Linked DNA regions of Pseudonocardia sp. HH130630-07. The main gene of each other region encodes a partner of the protein of the gene in region 2 in a complex. Links are inferred from orthologs where the notes say so. Each region holds a gene or a part of one and is shown on either strand. Other genes may lie near its edges. The genes, in order: secG and secY.

Evidence for each region.
Region 1: the proteins of secY (region 2) and secG are in contact, whole or in part, in a crystal structure (PDB 5AWW), measured with the Thermus thermophilus proteins. The link is inferred for Pseudonocardia sp. HH130630-07 from one-to-one orthologs. Residues at the interface, in WP_096411648.1 of Thermus thermophilus: Leu14, Gln16, Arg17, Phe20, Ile34, Pro35, Pro37, Ile72, Arg108, Arg109, Asn112, Gln113, Arg116, Ile117, Ile120, Pro145, Gly146, Trp147, Phe152, Phe155, Val156, Val159, Thr160, Val162, Ala163, Gly164, Ala166, Leu167, Trp170, Glu173; in WP_223903268.1 of Thermus thermophilus: Tyr5, Ile9, Tyr12, Leu13, Ala16, Leu19, Val20, Val23, Leu24, Gln26, Glu27, Pro28, Gln30, Gly31, Ala32, Asp34, Leu35, Met36, Gly37, Gly38, Ser39, Ala40, Asp41, Leu42, Phe43, Ala45, Arg46, Val48, Tyr53, Thr56.

Annotation. Positions count from the first base shown.
Region 1 is NZ_CP013854.1:5,953,235-5,956,385, forward strand. Bases 245-3,085 are described here. They hold secG (preprotein translocase subunit SecG), read right to left. Parts: upstream 1,862-3,085; coding sequence 1,628-1,861; downstream 245-1,627. Other genes in these bases: AFB00_RS28065 (LysR family transcriptional regulator), read left to right, coding at 245-812; AFB00_RS28070 (nitroreductase family protein), read right to left, coding at 828-1,190; AFB00_RS28075 (RNA polymerase-binding protein RbpA), read right to left, coding at 1,257-1,598; tpiA (triose-phosphate isomerase), read right to left, coding at 2,066-2,851; AFB00_RS28090 (phosphoglycerate kinase), read right to left, coding at 2,851-3,085. In the rest of the region: more of AFB00_RS28065, read left to right, coding at 1-244; more of AFB00_RS28090, read right to left, coding at 3,086-3,151. UniProt on the Bacillus subtilis protein: Involved in protein export. Participates in an early event of protein translocation.
Region 2 is NZ_CP013854.1:3,121,625-3,124,865, forward strand. Bases 256-3,186 are described here. They hold secY (preprotein translocase subunit SecY), read left to right. Parts: upstream 256-1,031; coding sequence 1,032-2,342; downstream 2,343-3,186. Other genes in these bases: rplO (50S ribosomal protein L15), read left to right, coding at 256-664; AFB00_RS15195 (adenylate kinase), read left to right, coding at 2,469-3,023; map (type I methionyl aminopeptidase), read left to right, coding at 3,049-3,186. In the rest of the region: rpsE (30S ribosomal protein S5), read left to right, coding at 1-18; rpmD (50S ribosomal protein L30), read left to right, coding at 24-209; more of rplO, read left to right, coding at 206-255; more of map, read left to right, coding at 3,187-3,241. UniProt on the Bacillus subtilis protein: The central subunit of the protein translocation channel SecYEG. Consists of two halves formed by TMs 1-5 and 6-10.

The DNA.
Region 1 (3,151 bases), 2.8 Mb from region 2 along the record:
AGAGGCTCTTCGACCGCACATCCCGGGGTGTCGTCCCCACCGCGGCCGGTGCGGCGTTCCTCTCCAGGGCCCGCGGTGCGCTGGCGGAGATGGGCAGGGCGACGGTCGACGCGGGTCGCGCGGCCCGGGGAGAGACGGGGCGGCTGCGGATCGGCTTCATCGGGTCGGCACTGCTCGCCCCGCTGCCGGGCGTGCTGGGCCGCTTCCGCCGGACCCACCCGGAGGTCCGGCTCGCGCTGGAGGAGCTCGACAGCGCCGACTCCGCCGCCGCGCTGCTCGCCGGCGATCTGGACGTCGCCGTCGGGCGGGGCGGACCACGCGGCGCCGGCGCCGAGGCGCTGGTGACCGTGCCGATCGGCGCCGATCACCTCGTCGCGGTCGTGTCCACGGCGCATCCGTTCGCCGGACGACCGACCGTTGGTGTGGAGCAGCTCGCCCGCGAACCGCTCGTGGTCGGACCGGACGCCGCGAGTTCGTACCTTCGTCCGCTGTTCGCCGCGGACCCCACCGCCCTCGACGGTGCCGCACTGGCGCGCGACGTCCACACGATCGCCGGGCTTGCCGCCTGCTGCGCCGGGGTCGGTCTGGGGCCCGGCCGGATGCGGCTCACCGGGCGCACCGACGTCTGGTTCTGCGATGTCGTCCCGCAGTTGCGGCTGCCGGATCTGCACATTTCGTTCCCGGCTGCCGATACCTCGCCGGTGCTGACCGCCTTCCTTACGGTGGTGCGGCAGAACTGCGCCGACGTCGGCAGCCGCCTCGACGACCTTCTGGCTCGCCACCCGGCGACCCACACATCGGTCACCGCCTGAGCGGGACGGCGCGCCTCACCACCCATCCCAGTGCAGGACGGACTCGACCGGCACACGGTGCGCCGAGCGGAAATCGGTGCCGAGCGTGTGCGCCACCGGGATCAGGGCGGCCTGCATCACGTCGTCGTAGGGAATGTCGAGCAGCTGAGCGACCTCGCGCTCGACGGCCATCGTGCCCGTCGTCCACACAGTGCCCAGCCCATGCAGGCGCGCGGCCAGCATGAAGCTCCACGCCGCCGGCAGGACCGACCCCCAGTGCCCGGCCTGCCGAGCCGCGGACTGCCCGTCCGTGCGGCCCTCGATGCACGGGATGACCAGAGCAGGCACCCGGTGCAGGTTGTCGTGCAGGTATCGCAGGCCGGTCCACACGCGGTCCATCGATCCGGGCCGTACGTTGGCCCGGCGCTGGTCGGCTCCCGACATCGGGCTGTCGCCCTGGCCTAGCTAGAGCTCGCGCGAGGCCCGGAGCCGGCCGAGGGCCTCCTCCAGGATGGCCTCGCCGTCGGCGTCGCTGCGCCGCTCCTTCACGTAGGCCAGGTGGGTCTTGTACGGCTCGGTGCGGCGGGCCGACGGCGGCTTCTCCGCGTCCCGGCCACCCGGCAGCCCGCAACGGGGGCAGTCCCAGGTGTCCGGGACCTCCGCGTCCGCGGCGAACCAGGTGTTGTTGACGTGCCCGTTGGCACAGTAGAAGGGGATCCGCTCACGCGCCGCGGTCTCGCCGCGCTCGGACTCGCCCATCGGACCGGCCCCGACTCGGGTGCCGCGGATCGCGTTGCCGCCAGCCATCGTCTCTCTCCCCTACACCGTCGCCGCGTTCACTCGCCGGCCAGCAGCAGTCCGTTACCGACCACGGCGATGAACCAGATCAGCCCGACGAAGACCGTGTACCGGGCGATGTTGCGGTCCGCGGCCGCGGAGCCCGAGAGGCTCGACTGCACGCCGCCACCGAAGAGGCTGGTCAGACCCCCACCCTTGCTGCGCTGCAGCAGAACCAGCGCGATCAGCAGCACGCTGGTCACGATGAGGATGATCTGGAGGGTCAGGATCACACGTACTCCCGGATCTGGATAGCCCGCCGAAACCCGAAGAATACTCGGCCGACCCGTCCCCCTCCGCCCCCACCCCGTCCCGCGCCCCCACCCGCCCACCCCTCCCCCGTCGCACTCATGGAGCTTCGGCCTCGTGACACGGGGCCGAAGCTCCATGAGTGGCGGGGTGAGAGGGGTGGGCGGGCGGAGCGGGCGGGTGGGGCCTCAGGGCAGGGGGCCGCCCGCGGCGATCGCGGAGAGCTTCGCGAACTCCTCGGCGTCCAGGCTTGCCCCGCCGACGAGTGCACCGTCCACGTCGGGCTGCGCGACGATCTCCGCGACGTTCGACGACTTCACCGAACCGCCGTAGAGGATCCGGACGCCCGCGGCGACCTCGTCGCCGTAGAGCTCCTGCAGCGTGGCCCGCAGTGCGGTGCAGACCTCCTGGGCGTCCGACGGGCCGGCGACCTTGCCGGTCCCGATGGCCCAGACCGGCTCGTAGGCCAGCACGAGCCCGGCCGCCTGCTCCGCGGTGACCTTCGCCAGGGCGCCGCGGAGCTGGTCGGTGCAGTGCTGCACGTGGGTACCGGCCTCGCGGACGTCCAGGCCCTCGCCGACGCACAGGATCGGGGTGATCCCGTGCCGCAGCGCCGCGTGCACCTTGGTGTTGACGACCGCGTCGTCCTCACCGTGGATCTCGCGGCGCTCCGAGTGCCCGACGACGACGTACCGGCAGCCGAGCTTCGCGAGCATCAGGCCGGACACGTCACCGGTGTAGGCGCCCGAGTCGTGCGGGGACAGGTCCTGCGCCCCGTGCACGACCTTCAGCTTGTCGCCGTCGATCAGCGTCTGGACGCTGCGGATGTCGGTGAACGGCGGCAGGACCGCCACCTCGACCTTCGCGAAGTACCGCTCCGGCAGCGCGAAGGCGAGCTTCTGCACCACCGCGATGGCCTCGAGGTGGTTGAGGTTCATCTTCCAGTTGCCGGCGATGAGCGGCGTGCGTGCCATCAGGCGTCACCGTCCAGTACCGCGACACCCGGCAGGGTCGCGCCCTCGAGGAACTCCAGCGAGGCACCGCCACCGGTGGAGATGTGGGAGAACCCGGCCTCCCCGACGCCGAGCGCCCGGACCGCGGCGGCGGAGTCCCCGCCACCGACCACCGAGAACGCCTCGCCGTCGGCGATCGCGGTCGCGACCCCCCGGGTGCCCTCGGCGAACGGGGCCATCTCGAACACGCCCATCGGGCCGTTCCAGAAGATCGTCCGTGCGTCGGCGATCCGGGAGCCGAACTCCGCCACCGACTCCGGG
Region 2 (3,241 bases):
GAAGCGACGAGGGTGTGAGTGACATGGCCACTCTCAAGATCACTCAGGTGAAGAGCAAGATCGGGGCCAAGAAGAACCAGCGGGACTCGCTGCGTTCGCTCGGCCTCCGCAAGATCCGGCAGTCGGTGGAGCGCCCGGACGACCCGCAGACCCGCGGGTACGTCCACGTGGTGCGTCACCTCGTGACCGTGGAGGAGGTGCAGGCGTGAGCGACGAGCAGAACGTCATCAAGCTGCACGACCTGCGTCCGGCCCCGGGCTCGAAGAAGGCCAGGACCCGTGTGGGTCGTGGTGAGGGCTCGAAGGGCAAGACCGCCGGGCGCGGCACCAAGGGCACGAAGGCCCGCAAGACGGTGTCGCCGCGGTTCGAGGGCGGGCAGATGCCGCTGCACATGCGGCTTCCGAAGCTCAAGGGCTTCAAGAACCGCTTCAAGGTCGACTACCAGGTCGTGAACGTCGGTGACCTGGCCGAGCTGTTCCCGAAGGGCGGCGAGGTCGGCCCGGCCGAGCTGGTCGAGGCGGGCGCCGTCCGTCGCAACCAGCTGGTCAAGGTGCTCGGCGAGGGTGAGCTCTCGGGCGTCGCCCTGACCGTGAAGGCGCACAAGTTCTCGGCGTCGGCCCGCGAGAAGATCGCGGCCGCAGGCGGTTCCGTCTCCGAGCTCTGAGGTTTCGCAGCGGGTCTCCCGCTCCGGCCACCGGGCCGGTCCGGCGCACTGCGCCGGGCCGGCCCGGACCTCGTTCGGGCCCCGTCCGTACCGCTCCCACCGTTCGTGTCCCGCTCCGGCGGGGCCGGGTGCGTGGGCGGGCGCCGGGGTGCCTCCGGACCGCTGTTACAGTCACGTCCGGACTGTGCGTCCGTGATGACCGGACGTCGCAGTACCGCGCGGTGCCGCGTGGTACGGCGCAACCCCCGTCGGCGGACAACGCCGGCCCGGGTGTCCCGGAAGGCGCGGACCGCGACTTCCATCCGGCCGGCCCGTCCGGGCCGGCGCAGGCGGTGTCGAACCGTCGACGTCGTAGGAGGATCACCGAGTGCTCAGCGCAGTCCGGTCGGCCCTGACCACACCGGATCTCCGCAAGAAGATCCTCTTCACGCTGGCGATCGTTGCGGTGTACCGGCTCGGGGCCAACGTGCCGTCGCCGGGTGTGTCGTACCCGAACATCCAGGAGTGCGTCCGCCAGGTCGAGGGCGGTGACAACGCGAGTGTCTACTCGCTGATCAACCTGTTCTCCGGTGGCGCGCTCCTCCAGCTGTCGATCTTCGCGCTGGGGATCATGCCGTACATCACGGCGAGCATCATCGTGCAGCTGCTGCAGGTGGTCATCCCGCGCTTCGAGCAGCTGAAGAAGGAAGGCCAGTCCGGCCAGGCCAAGCTGACGCAGTACACCCGGTACCTGACGATCGGCATCGCCGTCCTGCAGGCCACCGGCTTCGTCGCGCTGGCCGAGCGCGGGCAGCTGTTCCAGGGCTGCGCGCTGCCGGTCATCCCGGACTCGTCGATCTTCACCCTGATCGTCATCGTCGTGACGATGGTCGGCGGCACCACGCTGGTGATGTGGCTCGGCGAGCAGGTCACCGAGCGCGGCATCGGCAACGGCATGTCGCTGCTGATCTTCGCGTCGATCGCGCACCGGATCCCGGCCGAGGGCCAGCAGATCCTGGAGAACTCCGGCGGCCTGGTGTTCGCCGGTGTCTGCGTGTTCGCGCTGGCCATCATCGCGAGCGTCGTGTTCATCGAGAACGGCCAGCGCCGCATCCCGGTGCAGTACGCGAAGCGGATGGTCGGCCGTCGCATGTACGGCGGCACCTCGACCTACCTGCCGCTGAAGGTGAACCAGGCCGGTGTCGTGCCGGTGATCTTCGGTAGCTCGCTGCTCTACCTGCCCGACCTGATCGCCCGGCTGGCCGGGAACGACGGCGGCTGGTTCCAGCAGTTCGTGCAGACCTACCTGGTCGATCAGTCCAACCCGGTGCACATCGTGCTCTACATGGCGCTGATCATCTTCTTCACGTACTTCTACGTCGGGATCACGTTCAACCCCGACGAGCGCGCCGAGGACATGAAGAAGTACGGCGGCTTCATCCCGGGCATCCGGCCCGGCCGGCCGACCGCGGAGTACCTGAACTTCGTGCTCAGCCGCATCACCCTGCCGGGCTCGCTGTACCTGGGCATCATCGCCGTCATGCCGAACTTCTTCCTCGGCATCACCGGCAGCGGCCAGAACCAGAACTTCCCGTTCGGCGGTACCGCGGCGCTGATCATGGTGACCGTGGGCCTCGACACCCTGAAGCAGATCGAGAGCCAGCTCATGCAGCGGAACTACGAGGGTTTCCTGCGTTAGGCTCGTCGAAGCGTGGCCGTGCGGGAACCCCGGTCGGGGCCCCGGCCCCGACCCGGTGCCGGCGGCACCGTGCACCGGTGACGCCGCCGGTGCGATGCAGACAAGATTTCAGGAGGTCGGGTTCTCGTGCGACTCGTTCTGGTGGGACCGCCCGGTGCGGGCAAGGGGACCCAGGCTGAGCAGATGGCCAAGCGGCTGGACGTCCTGCACATCTCCACCGGAGATCTGTTCCGCGCGAACCTGCGCGACGAGACGGAGCTCGGTCGTGAGGCGAAGCGCTACATCGACGCCGGCGACCTGGTCCCGGACGAGGTGACCGTCGGGATGGTGGCCGACCGGCTCGGCGACGCCGACACCGCCGGTGGGTTCATCCTCGACGGCTTCCCCCGCAACACCGCGCAGGCGGCGTCGCTGGCGGAGATCCTGGACGCGAAGGGGCTGGCGCTCGACGCCGTCGTCCAGTTCGACGTCGAGGACGAGGTCGTCGTGCAGCGTCTGCTGGGCCGTGGCCGCAGCGACGACAACGAGGACACCATCCGCAACCGGCAGCGCGTCTACCGCGAGGAGACGGCCCCGCTGCTGGACCACTACCGCGACCAGCTGGTGACGATCGACGCGGTCGGCGAGATCGACGAGATCACCGAGCGGGTGTTCGCGGCGCTGCGCGACCGCGGCGCCTGAGCACGCGGGGAACCGAGGGACGATCATGAACGGTCGGGGTGGCATCCGTGGCGCCATCGCCCGGTACCGGGGCCGCGACATCGAGCTCAAGACCCAGCGCCAGCTCGAGCTGATGCGGGAGGCAGGTGCCCTGGTGGCGGCCACGCTCGCCGCGGTCACCGAGCAGGCCAAGCCCGGGGTGAGCACCGGTGAGCTGGACGCGCTGGCGGAGCAGACGA